3 regions of the Rhodoferax sp. LS1R11 genome follow, and region 1 is predicted to be linked to each of the others. Evidence: predicted binding sites of a transcription regulator. Region 1 holds the regulator's gene; each other region holds the start of a gene.

Region 1 (7,328 bases):
ATTGATCAAGCGCGCCACCTCGGCGCCCGTGTTTGTGGCGGCCCGGCGTGTTGAGGCAGCCACGGCACTGCTGGCGCGCTACCCGGCCACCCAGGTGATTGTTTGCGACGATGGGCTGCAGCACCTGGCGCTTCACCGCGACCTGGAAATTTGCGTGTTTGATGACCGGGGCATTGGCAACGGTTTTTTGTTACCCGCCGGGCCTTTGCGCGAGCCCTGGCCGCGTGCGGTCAACCTGGTGTTGCACACCGGCGCCCATCCGGCATTTGCCGGGTTCACCGCCCAACGTCAGCTCGCCCCTTACGCCCTGCGCGCCGATGGTGACCAGATTGAACTGAGCGCGCTGATGAAGGCGCCTGTCAAGCCCTTGCTGGCCCTGGCAGCCATCGCCAAGCCCGACGACTTCTTCACCATGCTGCGCGCCCAGGGCCTGCCTCTGGCGCGCACCCTTGCGTTGCCGGATCACTATGATTTTGATAGCTGGACCCGCAATGAATACCTGGGCTACACCGTGATTTGCACTGAAAAAGATGCCGTCAAGCTGTGGCACAAAAAAATCGACGCGCTCGCTGTGCCGCTGGTCTTCACGCCCGAGAAGGCCTTCCTCAACCAACTCGACACGCTGTTGGCGCCCTTGCTGGCCGCCCGCCACTGAACCCAAAGTTATCATCTGCCCATGGACACACGACTACTTGAATTGCTTGTTTGCCCCGTCACCAAAGGCCCCTTGGCCTATGACCGGGACAAGCAGGAACTAACCTCCCGCAGCGCGCGCCTGGCTTACCCGGTGCGCGACGGCATCCCGATCCTGCTGGAGAACGAGGCGCGCACGCTCACCGATGAGGAGCTCGGGCTTTGAGCTTCACGGTACTCATTCCAGCCCGCCTCGCCTCCACACGTCTGCCGAACAAGCCGCTGGCCGACATTGGCGGTGCGCCCATGGTGGTGCGCGTCGCCCAACGCGTCATGCAAGTGCAAAGCGCCGCAGGCGCAGTCCGGGTGGTGGTGGCAGGCGACAGCCCCGAGATCATCAGGGCCTGCCAATCCCATGGCATTGAGGCCTTGTTGACCCGTATCGACCACCCGTCGGGCAGTGACCGCCTGGCCGAAACGTGTGAGCTGCTGGGCCTGGGCGATGATGAAATCGTGGTCAACGTGCAAGGTGATGAGCCCCTGATTGACCCGTCACTGGTCGGCGCCGTAGCGCAGTTGCTCTCCGATCGGCCCGAAGCCAGCATGAGCACGGCCGCGCATGCCATCGATCAACTGGCTGACTTTCTCAACCCCAATGTGGTCAAAGTGGTGACGGATGCCCGGGGATTGGCCCTGTACTTCAGCCGGGCCCCCATTCCACACTGGCGCGATCAGCCGGGCCCCGCCCTGCCCAGTCCGGCGCCCTTGCGCCACATTGGCATCTACGGTTACCGGGTTGGCTTTTTGCGGCAATTCCCCAAGCTGGCCCAGGCCCCCCTAGAAATCACGGAAGCGCTGGAGCAACTGCGTGCCATGTGGCATGGCCACCGCATCGCAGTTCATGTCGCAGCCCACGCGCCAGGACCGGGCGTTGACACGCCCGAAGACCTGGAGCGGGTACGGCGTTTATTCAGTTCCTGAACGGCCGGTCATGTAAGGCAGGCACAAGCTGACGCGTGCTATTCTCGAAGGAAACGAAGCAGGTCGATTGGCCCGAACAAAGCTACGACCCTGCTGCCTGATTTTCAATAAATCCAAGGACATTCATGAGACTCATTCTTCTGGGCGCGCCCGGCGCTGGCAAAGGCACACAAGCCACTTTCATCTGCCAGAAATACGGCATTCCACAGATCTCCACAGGCGACATGCTGCGCGCTGCGGTCAAAGCGGGCACACCCCTGGGTATTGAGGCCAAAAAAGTCATGGACGCAGGCGCCTTGGTCAGCGACGACCTGATCATCAACCTGGTGAAAGAACGCATTGCACAGCCTGACTGCGCAGCGGGTTTCCTGTTTGATGGCTTCCCACGCACCATTCCCCAGGCTGACGCCATGAAGGCGGCCGGCGTCAAGCTCGACTTCGTACTTGAAATCGATGTGCCGTTTGACGCCATCGTTGAGCGCATGAGCGGACGCCGATCACACGCTCCGTCAGGTCGCACTTACCACGTCAAGTTCAACCCACCCAAAGTGGCTGGTGTGGACGATGTCACGGGTGAGGCGTTAATCCAGCGCGAAGACGACAAGGAAGAAACTGTGAAGAAACGTCTGGACGTCTACAGCGCCCAGACGCGTCCTCTGGTGGACTACTACTCCGGATGGGCCAAAACAGACCCAACCCATGCTCCTCAATACCGCGCCATCAGTGGCACCGGCAGCGTGGAAGAAATCAAGGCCCGCGCCTTCGAGGCATTGGCAAACTGACCTCGATTGCTGGCGTCCATCAGGTCGCCAGCAGTTCCAGCATCAGGGCGACCCGGGCCTTGACCGGAGACAGCCCTTGGGAATCAACGATGGCATGTCCCGGCGCTGGCAACACACGACCGTTTGCACAACGACTGGCACGCACCACCTTGACCCCCACCGCCTGAGCCCTGATCAGCGCCGCTTCAAGATCCTGATGGATGGTGCCGTTGCCGGTGGCGGCCACCACCAGCCCCCGCAAGGGTGTCCAGCCATCCGACTGGGCGCCTGGGCGCAACAAGGCGTCCACAATGGCGCCGCTGGCCCCTGCGAAATTCATCACAATCTCAACACGCGGCAACCCTGCAGGCGCTATCTTTTCAATAGCTACTTCCGCACTATTGACGTGGGCTACAGGCCAATTTCGTGAAAGTCGAGCACACCCCTCCTCCACAAACCCCAGCGGCCCCATGTCGCCTGAGTTGAAGGCATCCACCCGGTAGGTGTGGACTTTTTGCACATCCACTGCGCCATGAATGGTGCCGGCACACACCACCAGCACCCCGTGTGCCCCAGGCGTCACCGCCACCGCCACCGCATCCATCATGTTCTGGGGACCGTCAGGCGCCAAACTGGAGGCTGGCCGCATGGCGCAGGTCAACACCACTGGCTTGCGCGCCAGCAATGACGGCGCCAAGACTGCGTGCAGGAAAAAGGCCGTCTCCTCCAGCGTGTCTGTGCCGTGAGTGATCACCACCCCTCTCACGTCCGCCTGCGCCAAATGGTGGTTCACCCGCAACGCCAGTTGCTGCCACACCGCAAAACTCATGTCCTTGCTGTCAATTTGCGCCACCTGCTCGGCCAGCAAGGTGCGGCCGGCCAGCACCCCCGACAGCCCCGGAACGCCATCGAGCAAGACCTGCACGCCCACCTGTGCCGCCGTGTAACCCACGTTGTCGGCGGCCTGGGCAGCGGTGCCGGCAATCGTGCCGCCTGTGCCCAAAACCACCAGCCGCTCTGAACTATTTGTTGGACTCACTTGCATACTTTCAAAAACTGGTTAAAAATACAGCTACTGGATATCAAGACAGTGTGTATGAACCCACAGTTGTTATCACAGTCTGACCCACCTACCTCCAAGGAGTCGCCATGCTTGAAAGCCCGAAACTCACCGCCCGCCAACAGCAAATTCTGGAACTCATCCAGAGTGCCATCTCCCGCACTGGCGCACCGCCTACCCGGGCTGAAATTGCCACCGAGCTGGGCTTCAAGTCGGCCAATGCCGCGGAAGAACACCTGCAGGCACTCGCACGCAAAGGCGTCATTGAACTGGTCAGCGGCACCTCACGCGGCATTCGCCTCAAAAGTGACACCCTGCGATCTATCAATGAATCGCGCAGCAAGCAGTACTCCCTCACGCTGCCCGGCATGGCGCAACTGATGTTGCCACTGATTGGGAGGGTAGCCGCGGGCTCTCCTATTCTCGCGCAAGAGCATATCGACCAGACCTACTACCTGGAAAACAGCCTCTTTCAGCATCGGCCGGACTACCTGCTGAAAGTGCGGGGCATGTCCATGCGCGACGCCGGCATCATGGACGGCGACCTGCTCGCCGTGCAGTCCACCCGAGACGCCAAGAATGGGCAGATTGTGGTCGCCCGCCTGGGGGATGAAGTCACCGTCAAACGCTTTCGGCGCAACAAGGATGTGATTGAGTTGCACCCTGAAAACCCGGACTACCAAACCATCGTGGTAGAGCCCGGTGAGCCATTTGAAATTGAAGGTCTGGCCGTTGGTTTGATTCGTAACACCATGCTGATGTAAACATCCACAGAAAGGTTCCAAATGAGCACTGCCCTGTCTGCTGTTCCCGGAGTTTTTGCCCCTTTGCATGGCCTGTGGCGCTGGCTGATGCCGATTCCAACCCGTGAAAGAATCGCCCCTGTCAATGTTGCACTTCGTCTCAATGAGTTCACGCCACCCGAGACCGCCAAAACGGGCAGTCCCTCGTTGCGTCGCCCACTCCGAGTGGTCCGCATTCTGGAAGCCGACCAGGCACCAGCCCATGTAGGGCGCATGCTGATTTCTGGCCGAATGGCCGATGTTTGTGCCGAGCTCGACCGCCTTGCAGCGCGTGAAGCAGCACTTCACTGAAACCAGACACAAATAGCGCTTGGTAACCAGAGGTAAGTTAGAGGTCGCGCCCAAATCACCCAGATTGCCGAGGCACAATATCACTCTATGAATATTGTGATTCTTGATGATTACCAGGACGCCGTTAGAAAGCTCGACTGCGCGGTGAGATTGGAAGCCTACCAGGCCAAGGTTTACACCAACACGGTTAAGGGTTTGGGTCAGTTATCTGTTCGGCTCAAGGATGCCGATGTGATTGTGTTGAACCGCGAGCGGACTCACATGACACGTCAGTTGGTGGAAAAACTCCCCAAACTCAAACTGATTGTGCAAACCGGCCGCGTAGGCCCGCACGTCGACATCACCGCCTGCACCGAGCGTGGTATTGCGGTGGCAGAAGGCTCTGGGTCACCCGTAGCCCCTGCCGAACTCACTTGGGCACTCATCATGGCCGCCATGCGTCGGCTGCCACACTACATCAGCAACCTGAAGCATGGCGTGTGGCAACAGTCCGGTTTGAAGTCGGGTTCCATGCCACCAAACTTTGGTGTCGGCATGGTCCTCAACGGCAAGACACTAGGGATCTGGGGTTACGGCAAGATAGGGCAACTCGTCGCCGGCTATGGCAAGGCGTTCGGCATGAAAGTGCTGGTCTGGGGGCGAGAAGCATCCCGAGAAAAAGCGGTGATGGATGGCTTTGAAGCAGCAACCACCCGGGATGAATTTTTTGAGCAATGCGATGTGCTCTCGCTTCATCTGCGCCTGACCGACAACACCCAGGCCATTGTCCGTCTGGACGATCTGGCCCGAATGAAACCAACGGCCCTGCTGGTCAACACCTCTCGCGCTGAACTGATCGAACCCGACGCCTTGATTGGCGCCCTCAACCGGGGCCGGCCTGGCATGGCGGCGGTGGATGTTTTTGAAACCGAGCCCATTTTGCAGGGACACGCCCTGCTGCGGCTGGAGAACTGCATCTGCACACCCCACATCGGCTATGTAGAGCAAGACAGTTACGAGCTGTATTTTGGCGCCGCCTTTGACAACGTCATCAACTTCATCAAAGGCACGCCGACGAATATCGTCAATCCAGGCGCCCTGCAAGTACGCCGTTGAGCCAACGCGGGACTATTTGGACGAACGCGCTGCCAGCATAACTTTTAAAACGGCGGATCAAAAATCTCTCAGGCATCCAGTGCGTTGAGTTCAGCGTTCATCCCCGCAAACTCAGCTGCATGGATACTGAACAGCCTGCTGAAATGCAGGCGCAGGTTTTGGAAATCGTCTTTTCTGTTCATCATGTGCAACAGTTTTAACAGGTCCATGTACACCATCGGTGACGACTCGCCACCACCATGAATACAACGCTCGAGTACCTCAACAGCCTTGTCATACTGCGCCAGTGCGACAAAGAAATCGGCCTGTTGGCGGGTGTCGAACAGTTCCTGGGTATTGGAGGTCAGCGTGGAGCCAGCGATGCTGTGCCCAAAGTCACGACCCCGCTCCGATATAGGAAAATCCAACGCCGCAACCTGCTGGCCTGGCATGACCGCCGGGATCGTAGGCGGTTGCAAGGGGCTATCAATTGAGGCCAGCAGCGAATTCAACTCCAGGTCGACTTCGGCAGACGCGCGCACCGCCCCCTTCACGCCCGGAAGCCCTGGCACATAGGTCATATCAAATCTTTCGAGGCTGGCATTCGTTGGTGCCTGAAACTCTTCGGCCATTTGCGATTCGCGCCACCAGTCCTGCGACTGCGCCAGTTGACGACGTTGTCGGAGCCACAGGTAAACCACACCGCCAAGTGTGAACAACAACAAGCCAAGAAGACCGTACACCAATGACGAGGAATACCGCTGCGACTCCACTTGTTGCAGCTGGTTGATCAAATCCGTCTGACTCGCCTGATTTTTGGCAGCCAGGGCACGCAAGGTGAGCAGGTTTTCCTCCAACCCCTGAGTTCTGGCTGAATCACGCAGCACGTCCTGGGCAGACCGGTTCAATGCCAGCCACCAGGCAGTCGCTTCGGCTCTCCGCTCCACGCTGTCGGTGGGGGATGTCAACAGCTCGGGACTCGACTTGAGGCCGGAATCGCTGCCGGGAAAAGACTCAAATGCGTCAAGCTGCAAGCGGGATTTACCCACCAGTTTCTTCTCCACCAATTGAGGTAGCGGGGCTGGCTTGAACCGGGCCACTGCGACTGGCACGCGTAATTCGACAGGCTTCGCTGCGGTGACGGCCACGAGCGGCTTTTGTTTTACAACATCAGGCGCAGATTGCGAGGCTTCTGCCTTGGCCACCACCTTGGGCACTGGCCCGGCAGAGGTGGCGGGGAGTGACATCTCACTTGGAAAGTCTGCCAGCAATACATAACGACGCGACGTCTTCTGTGAACAGCCTGCGCGCAAATTGACGGCAACGACTGGCTCGTCAATCAAGGTCGAAGACATCACACGCACATTCGCAACAGTGGCGGCGGCGCCAGACACGAAAATCACTTTAACGCGAGAGGTATCCTGGCGCGTGTCGGCATAAAAAACGTCGGCGTCGAAACAAAATGCCGATACATCTTCATCTGGCTGAAACCTGACCTGAACACTCAAATCCAGCGGTCTGCCAACGAGTGCCACGCCGCTTACCGGCCCCAAGGTCAGCGCCAGACTGGAGGCCGTGCCGCAAAGCAGTGCCCAGCCTGCCAACAGGGATTGGAGCTTGGGTAAAAAGGTCATGACGAATATTTTCTCACACGGAACAGGCTTCAATGACCGTGAACAAGCGGCCATAATTCACACGATGAAACCAAATTTTTCCCGTATCGGC
Region 2 (7,328 bases), on a different contig from region 1:
TGGTTTTCCCGAACTCATGCAGGGGCAAAAAGAGGCGGTGACGCAATCGCGTCGCGTCGCCAACCCAGGCTGCTATGCCACTGGCGCCATTGCCCTCATCCGACCACTCGTTGATGCGGGCCTGATCCCCAAGGATCATTCACTCACGCTGCCGTCCATCAGCGGGTATTCGGGTGGCGGTCGTCCCATGATCGAGGCGTATGAAAAAGGCGAAGCGCCTGCGTTTGAACTGTACGGCCTGGGCCTGAAGCACAAGCACCTGCCCGAAATCATGAAATACAGCGGTCTGACGCGGCGCCCGGTTTTCATTCCGTCTGTCGGCAATTTCCGCCAGGGCATGCTGGTGCAGCTGCCGCTGGACCTCGATTTGTTGCCCGGCCAACCCAGCGCCAAAGACTTGCATGACGCGTTGGCCCAACACTATGCGGGCAGCGAATGGGTCAGCGTTGAGCCCGCCACACCGGACAACAAGCTCGATGCCCTGGCACTGGCCGACACCAACAAAATGGAACTTCGTGTGTTTGCCAACAACGACGCGGATGACAGCTTTCACCACGCCGTGCTGGTGGCCCGCCTGGACAATCTGGGCAAAGGCGCCAGCGGTGCGGCGGTCCAAAACCTGAAGCTGATGCTGGGGCTCTGAGGCTCAGTTCTCGTCGGTGAGCCGGTCAGCGCCGGTCACCACGCGCCGGATGGCATCCGCGCCAAACCCGCGTGACGCCAAAAACCGCATCTGTTTGGCGGCGGCTTGGGCGTCCTCGGGTGGCGCACCGAATTTCTTGCGCCAAACCTCCAGCGCCCGTTCGCGTTCCGTGGCCTGCAAACCTTGCAGGGCTTCGGCGACAGCCGCGGAGTCCAGGCCTTTGCCCTGCAACTCCTGCTTGATGCGCGCCGTGCCCAGCTTGCCTGCGCGGCGGTGAACCACGGACTCAATCACGCGCTGCTCGTTGATAAAGCCTTTGGCCTGCAATTCATCCAGCGCCTGGGCCAGCGTGCCAGGCTCTTCCTCAAAGCTCGCGAGCTTGCGCTCCAGTTCGGCCCGCGAGTGCTCGCGGCCGCTGAGTAGCCTTAGCGCGCGGCCTTTTAATGAGGGTTGGTCGAATGACATGGCTGTTTTTTACGCCTCACAAGCCACCATTAAATGCTACTGATTTGATAGCTACTTGTGCACGGCCTACCTGGGCTAGGCGGCTTTTTTGCTTGAAACCTTGGTTTTCACCTCAGGCGCTTCACCGCCCGGCACCAAGGGAATGCCCAGCGAGGCCCGCACCTTGTTTTCAATTTCACGCGACAACTCGGGGTTTTCACGCAGGAACTCACGAGCGTTGTCGCGGCCTTGGCCGATTTTTTCGCCGTTGTAGGCATACCAGGCGCCCGACTTGTCCAGGATGTTGGCGGTCACGCCCATGTCAATGATTTCGCCGTGACGGCTGATGCCCTCACCGAACAAAATATCAAATTCGGCCGTCTTGAACGGCGACGCCACCTTGTTCTTGACGACCTTGACTTTGGTCTCGTTGCCAATGGCCTCATCGCCTTTTTTGATGGTGCCGGTACGGCGAATGTCCAGGCGCACGGAGGCGTAAAACTTCAAGGCATTGCCGCCCGTCGTGGTCTCGGGCGAACCAAACATGACGCCAATCTTCATGCGAATCTGGTTGATGAAAATCACCATGCAGTTGGTCTTCTTGATGTGGGCGGTGAGCTTGCGCAGGGCCTGGCTCATCAAACGTGCCTGCAGGCCGGGCAAGGAGTCGCCCATTTCACCTTCCAGCTCGGCTTTGGGCGTCAAGGCCGCCACCGAGTCCACCACGATCAGGTCAACCGCCCCCGAACGCACCAGGCTGTCCACAATTTCAAGCGCCTGTTCGCCGGTGTCGGGCTGGCTGATCAGCAAATCCTGCAGGTTCACACCCAGTTTTTGGGCATATTGAATGTCCAGGGCGTGCTCGGCATCCACAAACGCGCACTGACCGCCAATTTTTTGCATTTCAGCAATGACCTGCAGCGTGAGCGTGGTCTTGCCCGACGACTCGGGGCCGTAGATTTCTACCACCCGGCCACGTGGCAAACCGCCAACGCCCAGGGCAATGTCCAAGCCCAATGAGCCGGTAGAGACCACCTGGATGTCTTCAATCACCTCGCCCTCACCCAGGCGCATGATGGTGCCTTTGCCAAACTGCTTTTCAATCTGGGCCAAGGCCACTTGCAGGGCTTTGGCTTTTTCGCTGTTCACGGCGGTCGGGGCTTTGACGGGTGCGTCCATGGAAATCTCCTTGAATATCAATGACTGGGGTTGGCGGTGAATCTGGCAAGACGTCTGTTTTTAATAACAGGCTGGATGCTTGAACAGTAGTTTATCTTGCGTGGTTCAAATCTGTAAACAGATTTTTTAGTCAATTTAGCTTACTATTTAAGCCATGCAAGAAACCCACATCACCGCGGGCTGGCGGCAGGCCCATTTGGGGCACTGGATGAACCTGGCGCTGCAACGGTTTGACGCCCGCGTGCTGTCCCTGATGGCCCGCAACGAAGATGTGCCGCTGGCCCTGTCCAACCTGGCGGCCAGGGGGTGCTTGAGTGCGTCCCACGTCCACATCACCCGGCATCTGGCGCTCGATGGCTCGCGCCTGACCGACCTGGCGCAACGCGCCAACATGACCAAACAGGCCATGGGCAAACTCGTCGAACAATGCGAGGCCTGGGGCCTGGTCACCCGCCTGCCCGATGCGCGCGACGCCCGGGCCCGGCGCATTGTGTTCACCCCCGTCGGACTGAGCTGGCTGCATGCGTTTGAGCAGGCCGTGGCGCAGGCAGAAGCCGAGCTGCGGGCCGCCGTGGGGGATGAAGTAGCGACCGTCATTGCCATTGGTCTGGAGGCCTATGCATCTTGAGCGGTGCCCCCGCATTTCCAGCCACGGCCCTGTGCGGGGAAGCCTAGAATGAATAAAAACCGGAACGCCACACGGGCGACAACAACAAGGAGACAGACATGCGAATTCTGATTGCAGAAGATGACCAAGTCCTGGCCGATGGCTTGCTGCGAACCTTGCGCAGCTCAGGCGCCGCGGTGGACCACGTGGCCAGTGGCACCGAAGCCGATGCCGCGCTCATGACCAACACCGAATTCGACCTGCTGATTCTCGACCTGGGCCTGCCCAAGATGCATGGCCTGGAAGTGCTGAAAAAACTCCGTGCCCGAGGTTCCTCCCTGCCGGTGCTGATCTTGACGGCTGCCGACAGCGTGGAAGAGCGTGTCAAAGGCCTGGACTATGGCGCCGACGACTACATGGCCAAACCCTTCAGTTTGTCCGAGCTGGAAGCGCGCGTGCGCGCTTTAAGCCGCCGTGGCATGGGGTCGGCCAGCAGCACGATCAAACACGGCCCCCTGATTTACGACCAGTCCGGCCGCGTGGCCACGATTGACGGCGTCATGGTCGAACTGTCGGCCCGTGAACTGGGCCTGCTTGAAGTGCTGCTGCAGCGCTCCGGCCGCCTGGTCAGCAAAGACCAGCTGGTGGAGCGCCTGTGCGAATGGGGTGAGGAGGTGAGCAACAACGCCATTGAGGTCTACATTCACCGCCTGCGCAAAAAGATTGAAAAAGGTCCGATCCGCATTGCCACCGTGCGGGGGCTGGGCTACTGCCTGGAGAAGATACCGGGGTGAACATCTTTCACCGCGAACAGCGCTCGCTGTTCGGCGAAATCCTGGACTGGATGCTCACGCCACTGCTGTTGCTGTGGCCCATCAGTCTGGTGCTGACCTGGCTGGTGGCACAGAGCATTGCCGGCAAGCCGTTTGACCGGGCGCTGGAATACAACGTGGGCGCGCTGGCGCAACTCGTCACGGTCAGCAACAACCGCGTGCAATTCAACCTCCCCCTGCCCGCCCGCGAGCTGCTGCGGGCGGACGACTCGGACACCGTCTACTACCAGGTGCTGGGCGCCAAAGGCGAGTACCTGGCTGGCGAGCGTGCGCTGCCCCTGCCCCCGGAAGAGGAACGCGTGGTGCTTGGCGAAGTGCGCATCCGGGACGACGAGGTGCTGGGCGCCGATGTCAAGGTGGCCTACACCTGGGTCCAGCTGCCCTTGCCCGGGTCGAAACCCGCTCTGGTGCAGGTGGCCGAGACCATGGAAAAGCGCTCCATCCTGGCCACTGAGATTGTCAAGGGCGTGATGCTGCCGCAGTTCGTCATCCTGCCCATGGCAGTGCTGCTGGTGTGGCTGGCGCTGGTGCAGGCCATCAAGCCCCTCAACCGGCTGGAAGAGCGCATCCGTGCCCGCAAACCCGATGACTTGAGCCCCATCGATGCCCAAGCCGTGCCCATGGAAGTCGCCCCCCTGGTGTATTCCGTCAATGACCTGCTGATGCGGCTCAAAGACTCCATCGCTACGCAAAAACGTTTTCTGGCCGACGCGGCCCACCAGCTCAAAACGCCACTGGCGGGCCTGCGCATGCAGGCCGACCTGGCTCAGCGCGAAGGCGCCAGCGCCGAAGAGCTCAAACAATCGCTGCGCCAGATTGGTCGTGCCAGCATCCGGGCCACCCACACCGTCAACCAGTTGCTGGCACTGGCCCGGGCAGAGAGCAATGGCTCGGCCATGCCGCGCGCCACCTGTGACCTGGCCGACCTGACCATGTCCGTGGTGCGCGACTGCGTGCCACGGGCCATTGAAAAACACATTGACCTGGGTTACGAAGGCATCCAGCCCGAGGCCGACGGCGGACAACTCGCAGGCAACCCCACCCTGCTCAAAGAATTGATTCGCAACCTGGTGGACAACGCCATCAACTACACGCCGTCAAGCATCGACAAGCCGGGCGTCATCACCGCGCGGGTGTTGACCGACCCGTTTGGCAAAACTCTGGTGCTGCAGGTGGAAGACTCCGGCCCCGGCGTGCCCGAGGCCGAGCGGGAACTGATCTTTCAGCCCTTTTACCGCGCACTGGGCACAGAAGTCGACGGCTCAGGTCTGGGCTTGCCCATCGTCATGGAAATTGCGCAGCAACACAGCGCCACCGTGAGCCTGGAAGAAACCCGGCCAGGCCAGGTGCCACCCGGCGCGCGTTTCACGGTGAAATTCATCGCCGAGTCGTCCGATACGGCAGTCGTCTAAAGCGCGCTGGGCACCGCTTACCGGCAGGGGCCGAGCGGCTTGCCCGCCAACGCAGGCTTCAACTCTTCCAGCCGGACACGCAAGGCGTCATTGACCTGCAACAAGCGCAGCAGCGCACCCGGCGTCTCGGCCCGTTCCTGCACCACCCGCGCCGTGCGCACGCCGCGCCGGGCAAAGGCATCCAGCGCCTCATTGGCAGCATCCTGCGTGGCAAAGCCCCCTAGGGACAGACCCAACTCCAGCGCGGGATTGGTCAAGGGCTCAAACTTCAGATTCAAGGCGGCCAGCTGGGTCCGTTTCTTGAGCAGATCTTCCGCACTGGCGTATTTGCCCATGTAGACAATCCAGCGTGCGGGGATGGCTGCATCTTCCAGCACCCACGCACTGGCTGGCCACGAGGACTCCAGCGCACGGCGCAAGGCCGCGCTTTCGGTCTCGTTGAACAAGCCCGCCTGCAGGCACTCACCCGGCTTGCCATTGGCACGGGGCTCGGCCTCAGCCAAACGCAATTCTTTCGCCGTCAACAGACGCAGCAGGTCGGGCCGGACCTGCTGCGCCAACCGTTGCGGCTCCGACTCCTGCGCGGGGGCAAAACCCAGCCCCGCCAGAAAACCCTGTGACCACGCAAAATACACCCCGTTGAGGAGCAGCAAGACCAGAACAATGAGTCGCAACATGGGAATGGATCAAAGGTTTTCGTAAGACGGCGGGCGCAAGGGGCGCACACTCACCTCGGAGCTGGTGACCTTTTTCAGGCCCTGCGCAGTTTGCACCCGCAAGGCACCCACCTCGTCCACGCCCATGGCCGTACCACCCAAGCCGTCACTGAAGCTGACCTCCAGCCCACCCAGCGCGTCCAGCTCATTAAAGCGGGCCTGAAAGGGCTGAAACCCATGCACCTCAAACACCTTGATGGCCTGCACCAGTGGCGCCACGATGCGCAGCAGAGCCTGCGGTGCGTCCAGCCCTGGCAGCACTTGCTGCAACCAGGCGGGCGGTGTGCGCATGCCCGTGCCTTCGCGCTCCCGAATGTTGAGCCCCACGCCCACCACGGCATAACGGGTGTCGCCAAAGCTGGCGGTCTCGATCAGGATGCCCGCCAGCTTGCAGTCGTGCAGCCACACGTCGTTGGGCCACTTCAGGCGCAAATCAGGGTGCAGGCTTTGCACCACGCTCACGCCCACCGCCAGCGACAGGCCGGACCAATCTTGCGGCGCCAGAGGCAACCCCAGCGAAAAAGTCAGGGAAGCGGGCCCACCAGCGTTGGTCTTGTCGTCACTCACCCACTCCCGCCCCAGGCGGCCACGGCCCGCGGTTTGCTGCTCAGCCACCAGCAAAATGGGCTCCAGCTGGCCGGCCCGCGCACGGCGCATCAGCTCGGTGTTGGTCGAGTCCACCTCGGGCAGCACTTCGACCGTGAAGCCAGGCACATCAGGTGCCACGGCTTCCCAGATTGCCTCGGCGGGCCAGCGTATCGGGCTGCGCATGGGGGCGTTCAGCGGCGACCGCGCTTGGGCGCCAGCAGCGTGCTGCGGCAGTTTTGGGCACCGCACCAGCAGGGGTACTCGGCCTTGAGTTTGGCGGTGTAGCGCTCGTCAATGATCAGGCCGTAGTCGTAGTTCAGCTCTTCGCCCGCCGGAATGTTGCGCAGGGCTTTGATGAAGATACGCCCGTCTTGCTCGTCCGCTTCACAGTTAGGCGCACACGAATGATTGATCCAGCGCGACGAGTTGCCCCCAAACAGGGCGTCAATCACGCGGTTTTCGTCAATGTGGAAATAAAACGTGTGGTTGGGGTCCGTGGGGTCATGCGGATGGCGCGCCTGCGCCTCGGGCCAGCTGATGACCTCGCCCACATACTCGATGAGGGTTTCGCCCTCGGCGATATCCTGCACGGCAAACACACCTTTGCCGTGCACCCCCGAGCGACGGGTTTGAATGCGGCGACCAGATTCGGGGACGGCTTTTTTGGACACAGCTAAAAATTTGGTATGGTGAACTCGTATGGGCGTGCGTGTGCGCGCTCACGTAGGCATGTGTGCGCTTGTGCGCACGCGAGAAACTGGATTGTAGTCAGATGAAAACATTGGTCATTGCTGAGAAACCTTCGGTCGCGCAAGACATCGTCAAGGCGCTGACGCCCATTGCGGGCAAGTTCGACAAACACGACGAGCACTTCGAAAACGAGAAGTACGTCGTCACCAGCGCCGT
Region 3 (7,328 bases), on a different contig from region 1:
CACTGACCCTATCGCGGTGACTGCGCCCAACGCCAGCACCCAGGATCGAATTCGCGTGGGCAGAACGATGGACAGCATGATCATCGCGAACCCGAAAAAAAAGACGCCGTTCCAGATGGCGGGCCAACCCTCCGAGATCACGATACTGCCTTGGCGTGTCTTGCCGACAGACCGCTCCTGCAGGATGATGAAGACGCCGAATGCAGCTACTGCAAAGGAGAGGCAGCCAATCAAAATCACTTCGCTCAGACGCGGTTTCCTGGGTTCTTGTTTGGTCGGTTTCATGGTGCGTCAGCGTTTGGCTGAGGTGAGGATCAATTTAACCAATTCTGACTGTACTTCGTCGTCGTGTCCGACCAAAACGTGGCCGCCGGTGTTGTACCCGATGAACCGGGCGCCTTGGATCTGGCTGGCGGTGTACTGCGCACCGTCGAACGTGCCATAACCGTCATCACGTGCGCTGATGATGAGAGTGGGGGCGCGAATCAGCTCCAGGGAGTAGCGAGTGCTGACGTTGGCCAGTTGTGAGTCAGCCTCCAGACCCAAGGCCCGAACTGACACAGGCAGGATGTTGTCGGCCATCGCATAAACCCGCGCGCGTTCTTGTGGGCTGGCGACCTTCACCTGATCGGGGGGCGTAGCCTGAACGATGCGGAGGATCTGGTCGCGCGCCACCTCAAGGCCCGCCCAAAACAGGAAGTCAGAGCTGATCAGCCGCATCAATACTTTCCCGACCCAGGGCGACAGCGGTGAGGCCACCTCGGCCTGTGTGCTGGGCTTATAGGCAATGGGCACGATTAACGCGAGTGCGCTGACACGGTCCGCATGGCGGATGGCCATTTGCATCGCCGACAAGGCGCCCGCCGAGCCGCCAATGACTCCCGCCTTCTGAATGCCCAGCGCGTCAAGCAGGCACGCGTGCGCATCTGCCTGGGCCGCAGCTGATGTCTCCGTTGGCATCGGCGTGCCCAGATAACCGAAGCGGGACATGGCGATGACCCGTATGCCGTGGCGCACCAGAGGAGCCGCGAAGGCCATGCCCTGGTCGTGCCCGCCGCCGCTGCCGTGAACCATGAGCACGGGTGTGCCGGCGCCCGCCTCTTGATACTCAATGGGGCCGCAGCGGGTTTGGGCCACCACCGCGCCCTGGGCGGCACGGACCTTCGCTTGCGCGATGTCACGGGTGAATTGCCACCAGACCAACCCGGCCGCGATCAAGGCGGCGACGGCGATGCTGATGGTGAGGGGGGTGGTTTTTTTCATCAGAGTTGAGGATTTGTCTGTGGGTGGTTCTGGTGTCAAGTCATCTTATGAAGCCGACCCCGTGCGCTGTTGACCCAACGCAACACAAGTCGCCAGATGGCAAATGCTGGAACCTCACCCCATGGTTGGGATGATTTCTTTATACTGTACGAATAAACAGTTATTTGTCAAAACCAGTGATCCGAAGCTTCATTGCCGAGGTCAGTGGTGACCGAACCTCATGGAGCCCTTAGCCCTTTTCGCCCCTTTGCCCGACTACGCCGAACTGCATTGCCTCAGCAACTTCAGCTTCCAGCGCGGCGCCTCGCACCCGGAAGAGCTGGTGGCGCGTGCCGCGGCGCTGGGCTACACGGCGCTGGCCATCACGGACGAGTGCTCGGTCGCCGGGTTGGTGCGCGCGCATGTTGAGGCCAAAAAGCGGGGGCTGAAATTGCTGCCGGGGGCCGAGTTTGCGGTGGAGGGCGCCACCCTCATCGCCTTGCCGCATGACCTGGCGGGCTGGGGTGACCTGTGTGAGTTCATCACCTGTGCACGCATGGCCGCGCCCAAAGGCCAGTACCGGTTGACGTGGGCTGACGCGCCCTGGCATCTGCTGGCAGGGTGTGAGGTGTTGCTGGTCTTGCCATCTGCTATCAATATGGAAGCTGCTTGCGCACTGTCCATCAGGGCTAGAGGCTTATTTAGTATAAATTTGTGGTTGTGCGTGAGCTTGCTGCTGGGGCCGGACGATGCGCTGCAGTTGCACCAACGCACGCAGGTGGCCGCCCTCACTGGTGTGCCGCTGGTGGCCACCGGCCAGGTGCACCTGCATGTGCGCTCGCGCAAGCCGCTGCAAGACGTGCTCACCGCCGTGCGCCTGGGGACGACGGTGAATGCGTGCGGTTTTGCGTTGCAAATCAATGCCGAAGCCCACCTGCGTTCGCGCGAGCGCCTGGGCCGGATTTACCCGCCTGCGCTGCTGGCCAACACCCTCACCATCGCCGCGCGCTGCAACTTCAGCCTGGACGAGTTGCGTTACCAGTACCCGATGGAAACCGTCTTGCCCGGCCTGAATCCCGCGCAAACACTGCGCCAGTTCACGCTTGAAGGCGCACACACACGCTACCCGCAGGGTATGCCGCCCACCGTCGAGAAACAGGTGGACCACGAGCTGGCGCTGATTGCCGAGCTGCAGTTCGAGATGTATTTCCTGACCGTGCACGACATCGTGCGTTTTGCGCGCAGCCGGCACATCCTGTGCCAGGGGCGCGGCTCGGCCGCCAACTCGGCGGTGTGCTACTGCCTGGGCGTGACCGAGGTGGACCCGGCGCATTCCAACCTGTTGTTCGAGCGCTTCATCAGCCGCGCCCGCAACGAGCCGCCCGACATTGACGTGGACTTTGAGCACGACCGGCGCGAAGAAGTCATCCAGTACATCTACCAAAAATACGGCCGCGAGCGCGCGGCCATTGCAGCCACTGTCATCAGCTACCGCCCGCGCAGCGCCTTGCGCGACGTCGGTCGGGCGCTGGGCATTGGCGAGGCCCTCATCACCGCCATGGCCAAGGAGCACCCCGGCATGTACAGCCGCGAGTTGCTGGCCGAGCGGCTGCAATCCGCGCTGGACCATCTGGGTCCTGCGGATGACAAACCGGGCACCGCGGTGCTGGACCTCTGGCTCGATTTGAGCCGCCAGCTGCTGGGTTTTCCACGCCACCTGAGCCAGCACGTGGGTGGCTTTGTGCTTACCCAAGGCAAGCTCACGCGCCTGGTGCCGGTTGAAAATGCCGCCATGCCGAACCGCTCCATCATCCAGTGGGACAAGGACGACCTGGACGCCATGGGCCTGCTCAAGGTCGATGTGTTGGCCCTGGGCATGCTCAGTGCCCTTCGCCGCTGCCTCGATCTGGTCGGCCAGCAGCGCGGCACTGTTCTGCGCATGCAGGACATTCCACCCGACGATGAGGCCACGTTTGACATGATCTGCCAGGCCGACACCGTGGGCGTGTTCCAGATCGAGAGCCGGGCGCAAATGTCGATGCTGCCGCGCCTCAAGCCACGCTGTTTTTACGACCTGGTGGTGGAGGTGGCCATCGTGCGCCCCGGCCCCATCCAGGGCGGCATGGTCCACCCCTACCTGCAAAACCGGCTGCACCCGGCACAGGTGGTGTACCCGTATCCGGCGCTGCGCCAGGCGCTGGAGCGCACGCTGGGGGTGCCGATTTTTCAGGAACAGGTGATGCAGATCGCCATGATTGCCGCTGACTTTACCGGCGATGAGGCCGACGACCTGCGCCGCTCCATGGCTGCCTGGAAGCGCAAAGGCGGCGTGCACAAGTTTCACGACCGGCTGGTGGACCGCATGGTGCTGAATGGTTATGACGCCACCTTTGCCGAAAACATCTTCAAGCAGATCGAAGGCTTTGGCGAGTACGGATTTCCGGAGAGCCACGCCGCCAGCTTTGCCCAATTGACTTACGTGAGCTGCTGGCTCAAACGTCACGAACCCGCCTGCTTTCTGGCCGCCTTGCTCAACTCGCAGCCCATGGGCTTTTACCCACCGTCCCAACTGGTGCAAGACGCCCAGCGGCACGGCGTTGAAGTGCGGGCCGTGGATGTGATGCACAGCACATGGGACTGCACGCTGGAGGGGGCTGCGGTGCGTTTGGGTCTTTGCCTGGTGGACGGCCTGAGCCCAGCCGCTGCAGAACGCCTCACCATCGCCCGCGCCGCCGCCCGCTTCACCAGCACCGAAGACCTCGCGCTGCGTGCCGTGCTGGATCAGGCGGACCTCAACGCCCTGGCCGCAGCCGACGCCCTGGCCGCCCTGTCGGGCCACCGCCGCCAGCAGGTGTGGGATGCCGCTGCCCTGCAAGCGGCGCCCCCGTTGTTGAAAAGCGTGCCGGTGATGGAAGCGTTGTTGTTGCTACCCGCCGCCAGCGAGGGCGAAGAAGTGGTATTTGATTACGCCGCTACGGGACTCACTTTGCGCCGCCACCCCTTGTCGTTGCTGCGGGAGCAGCTATCAAAAATGAAGCTGCTCACGGCCACCCAACTGCGCGACTTGCCCAGCGGACGGCTGGTCCGCGCCTGCGGGCTGGTCACCATGCGCCAGCAACCCCAAACCGCCAAGGGCGTGGTGTTCGTCACCCTCGAAGACGAGACCGGTTCGGTGAATGTGATCGTCTGGAAAAGCCTGCGCGAGCGCCAGCGCAACGAACTGCTCAAGTCACGCCTGCTGGCGGTCTACGGCATGTGGCAACGCGACGAGGAGAGCGGGGGCGAGGTGCGCCACCTGATTGCCGGCCACCTGCGCGATCTGACGCCCTTGCTGGGGGGACTGGCCACGCAGAGCCGGGAGTTTCATTGAGGGCCCGCCCGCGTTTTCAACGCACCGGCAGGACAAGGGCTGCTATGTTTTTGACGGCCTGCGCCAGGGGCACGTTGGCCCCGCTGAGTTCAATATCGGGATGCTCGGGGGCTTCATACGGGCTGCCCACGCCCGTCATGTTCGGCAACAGCCCGCTGCGGGCTTTTTTATAAAGCCCTTTGACGTCGCGCTGCTCACACACCGCCAGCGAGGTGCTGACATACACCTCGATGAAATTTTCTGTCCCAATGAGTTCTCTCGCCATGTCGCGTTCTTTGCGAAAGGGCGAGATAAAGGCCGTCATCACGATCAACCCGGCATCCATCATCAGTTTGGCGACCTCGGCAATGCGGCGGATGTTTTCCACGCGGTCCGCGTCGTTAAAGCCCAAGTCCCGATTCAGGCCCTGGCGGACGTTGTCGCCGTCCAGAAGGTAGGTGCGCAGGCCTTTTTGATGAAGTTCGACCTCCAGCGCGTTAGCCATCGTTGATTTACCCGCACCCGAGAGCCCCGTGAACCAGACAACACTGCCTTTGTGACCATTGAGCTTCTCGCGCGCAGGGCGGCTCACCGACAGGGCTTGTGTGTGCAAATCGGTTGAAGGATTAAAACTGTACTGGTTCATTCCTGCCACGCCAATGATTTGTCTTTGGCAGCGGCGCAAGCAATGGTGTCATTCATAGCTGATATTTTTTGCCTGTCACAACAACCAAACGACTGCAAAACGCACTGTAAATAGTTCATCAAAAATTACGGCAGGGCGAAGTTGCGTTACTCGTGCGCCCTTTCATCTTAAGTGGATTTCCGAACGCTACACGCCAAATTCGCTCGTCGATTTTTTTTACACTTTAAATCAAAACTTCACATGAATCCAACCTAAAAGCTATTTTTCGGGACCTAAGTCATTGATTTTTATATCAGGTTAAAAATTCTCTAACAAACGGCTCGTTTTTTGCTTGGATTTATTTTATCGGCTCCCGGTAAGTAAGTTCTTAATAGTGTCAATTTTTTAATGAAGGAGAAGAAATGAGTGCTCAAAAATTCAAAATTGCCGCCATTGCGGCCGGGGTTGCAGTAGCCCTGCTTGGGACTTCAGCGCAAGCATCGCATTTCCGCGGTGGCGCTTTGGTCGGTTCGGTTACAGCTAGCGGATTGATTACTGTAAATGCGACTACATTTTGGCGTCCTACAGCTGTTGATGCTGTGAACAGCATAAGTACGTTTTCAAAGGTCGGCTCCAGCGTCCTCGATACGTCCGACACGCGCTTCACCAAGGTGAGCGAGGTGTTCTCCCGCCAACTGACAGGTGCTGGCCTCTACACCTTCAGTGCGAGCAACTGCTGCCGTGTTTCAGGTCCAATCAACAGTTCTTCCAATACCTGGACTTTGAATTCAGGCATCTTCTGGAATGGCACTACTGCCAATACCCCGATTCTGTTCAACTTCTCCAATGTTCAGCCTGAAGTTGTGCGTGGAACTGCCTACAACGATAATTTGGATGCAATTGCTGGTGCGGGTCTGACGTTATCGTACGATCAAGTTCTCAACGCCGGCATTTCTTCTCAACCTCCCGGATTCACAATCGACCCTCTGACGGGCGCATTGAGCATTCCAATTGGATCCACAACACTGGCCAACTATCCTGACAACACCTCGAATGCGGGTGCTGACGCGGCATTTAGCGGAAACATCAAAGCTTCTGATGGAAGCTCTGTAGAGTTTGAGTGGCTATTTGATGCGGTAGCAACTGCTGGCAATTTGGCTCCCAGTGTGAACGATGTCATCATCAACGCCTTGGTCGGTTCTACTGTTTCCATAGTTGCAACAGCTGTTGACGACGGACTTCCAACCAACACCTTGACTTGGACTGATATTGGTCTACTGAACCCGTTGGGGACTTGCAGCAATGCACCGACTTTCAATGCCGCGTCACAGGCCTTTGCATGGAACACAGCCGGATGCGCGGTAGGTTCCTATCTCTACCAAGTTGCAGCGTCAGACGGTCAAAAGTCTGATAACGGAACAATCACCGTCAACCTGTCGAACCCGAACGGCAATGCTGTTCCTGAACCTGATAGCTTGTATCTGCTCGGCTTGGCTATTTTGGGACTTGGTGTGGTTTCGCGTCGCCGTAAATCATAATATTTTCCGCCTTGACCTGATAATAAGCTCCCCTGTCAGGGGAGCTTTTTTTTGCTTCAAAATTATTCACTTACTCTCATCATTTCCAAAACGTATGACTGACGTTTCACCAAAAAGAAATGACCAATGTCCCTGCGGCAGTGGAAAAAAATACAAGCATTGTTGCCATGTGTTGGCTGTGTCTGTCAAATCAGTTGACTCTCCTGCGTCGACAGCGGCCAACGCAAGTCATGCGCTCATTCTTCTACAGCAAGGGAAACTTTCGCAAGCCAAAAAACTGCTCACTGATTTGATTCGAATTGAACCCAATAACGCGATGCACCCCTATTTGCTGGGGTGGGTTGCAATGCAAAATGGGAGGCATGCAGATGCAGCTGCCGCTATGCGCAGGGCAATAGACTTGGGCCTTGTTGATCCAGCCACTTTTTATCATTTTGGGTGCGCCCTTGCAGCATTGGCTCAGTACACAGAGGCTGCCACCGCATTTGAACAATCGTTGGCTTTGAAACCGGATTTCTTGCCCGCCCGGAGCAATTTGGCGAACTGCCTTTTTGAGCAAAGAGCATTCAATCAA

The links. Region 1 encodes LexA, which represses DNA repair genes until DNA is damaged. Its sites were predicted from a motif close to ACTGTATNNNNATACAGT; they were not measured.
Region 2: the regulator LexA is predicted to act here: its motif matches at 2,320-2,337, upstream of recA (recombinase RecA).
Region 3: the regulator LexA is predicted to act here: its motif matches at 1,407-1,424, upstream of AC097N_RS12630 (error-prone DNA polymerase).

What each region holds. Positions count from the first base shown of each region.
Region 1 covers NZ_JBWMAW010000004.1:69,005-76,332, forward strand. The annotation lists gene lpxK (tetraacyldisaccharide 4'-kinase) at 1-655, shown strand, start outside; gene AC097N_RS06950 (Trm112 family protein) at 677-859, shown strand; gene kdsB (3-deoxy-manno-octulosonate cytidylyltransferase) at 856-1,614, shown strand; gene adk (adenylate kinase) at 1,740-2,396, shown strand; gene AC097N_RS06965 (asparaginase) at 2,416-3,414, opposite strand; gene lexA (transcriptional repressor LexA) at 3,525-4,199, shown strand; gene AC097N_RS06975 (hypothetical protein) at 4,221-4,529, shown strand; gene AC097N_RS06980 (D-2-hydroxyacid dehydrogenase family protein) at 4,617-5,624, shown strand; gene AC097N_RS06985 (hypothetical protein) at 5,693-7,138, opposite strand; gene AC097N_RS06990 (3-hydroxyacyl-CoA dehydrogenase) at 7,302-7,328, shown strand, end outside.
Region 2 covers NZ_JBWMAW010000002.1:388,033-395,360, forward strand. The annotation lists gene argC (N-acetyl-gamma-glutamyl-phosphate reductase) at 1-643, shown strand, start outside; gene recX (recombination regulator RecX) at 647-1,108, opposite strand; gene recA (recombinase RecA) at 1,184-2,266, opposite strand; gene AC097N_RS04460 (MarR family winged helix-turn-helix transcriptional regulator) at 2,421-2,894, shown strand; gene AC097N_RS04465 (response regulator) at 2,993-3,667, shown strand; gene AC097N_RS04470 (sensor histidine kinase N-terminal domain-containing protein) at 3,664-5,118, shown strand; gene AC097N_RS04475 (SPOR domain-containing protein) at 5,136-5,795, opposite strand; gene AC097N_RS04480 (biotin--[acetyl-CoA-carboxylase] ligase) at 5,805-6,605, opposite strand; partial or broken gene AC097N_RS04485 (SET domain-containing protein) at 6,623-7,093, opposite strand; gene AC097N_RS04490 (DNA topoisomerase III) at 7,195-7,328, shown strand, end outside.
Region 3 covers NZ_JBWMAW010000009.1:142,190-149,517, reverse strand. The annotation lists gene AC097N_RS12640 (hypothetical protein) at 1-285, opposite strand, end outside; gene AC097N_RS12635 (alpha/beta fold hydrolase) at 292-1,263, opposite strand; gene AC097N_RS12630 (error-prone DNA polymerase) at 1,484-4,612, shown strand; gene cysC (adenylyl-sulfate kinase) at 4,629-5,237, opposite strand; gene AC097N_RS12620 (PEP-CTERM sorting domain-containing protein) at 5,639-6,754, shown strand; gene AC097N_RS12615 (sulfotransferase) at 6,849-7,328, shown strand, end outside.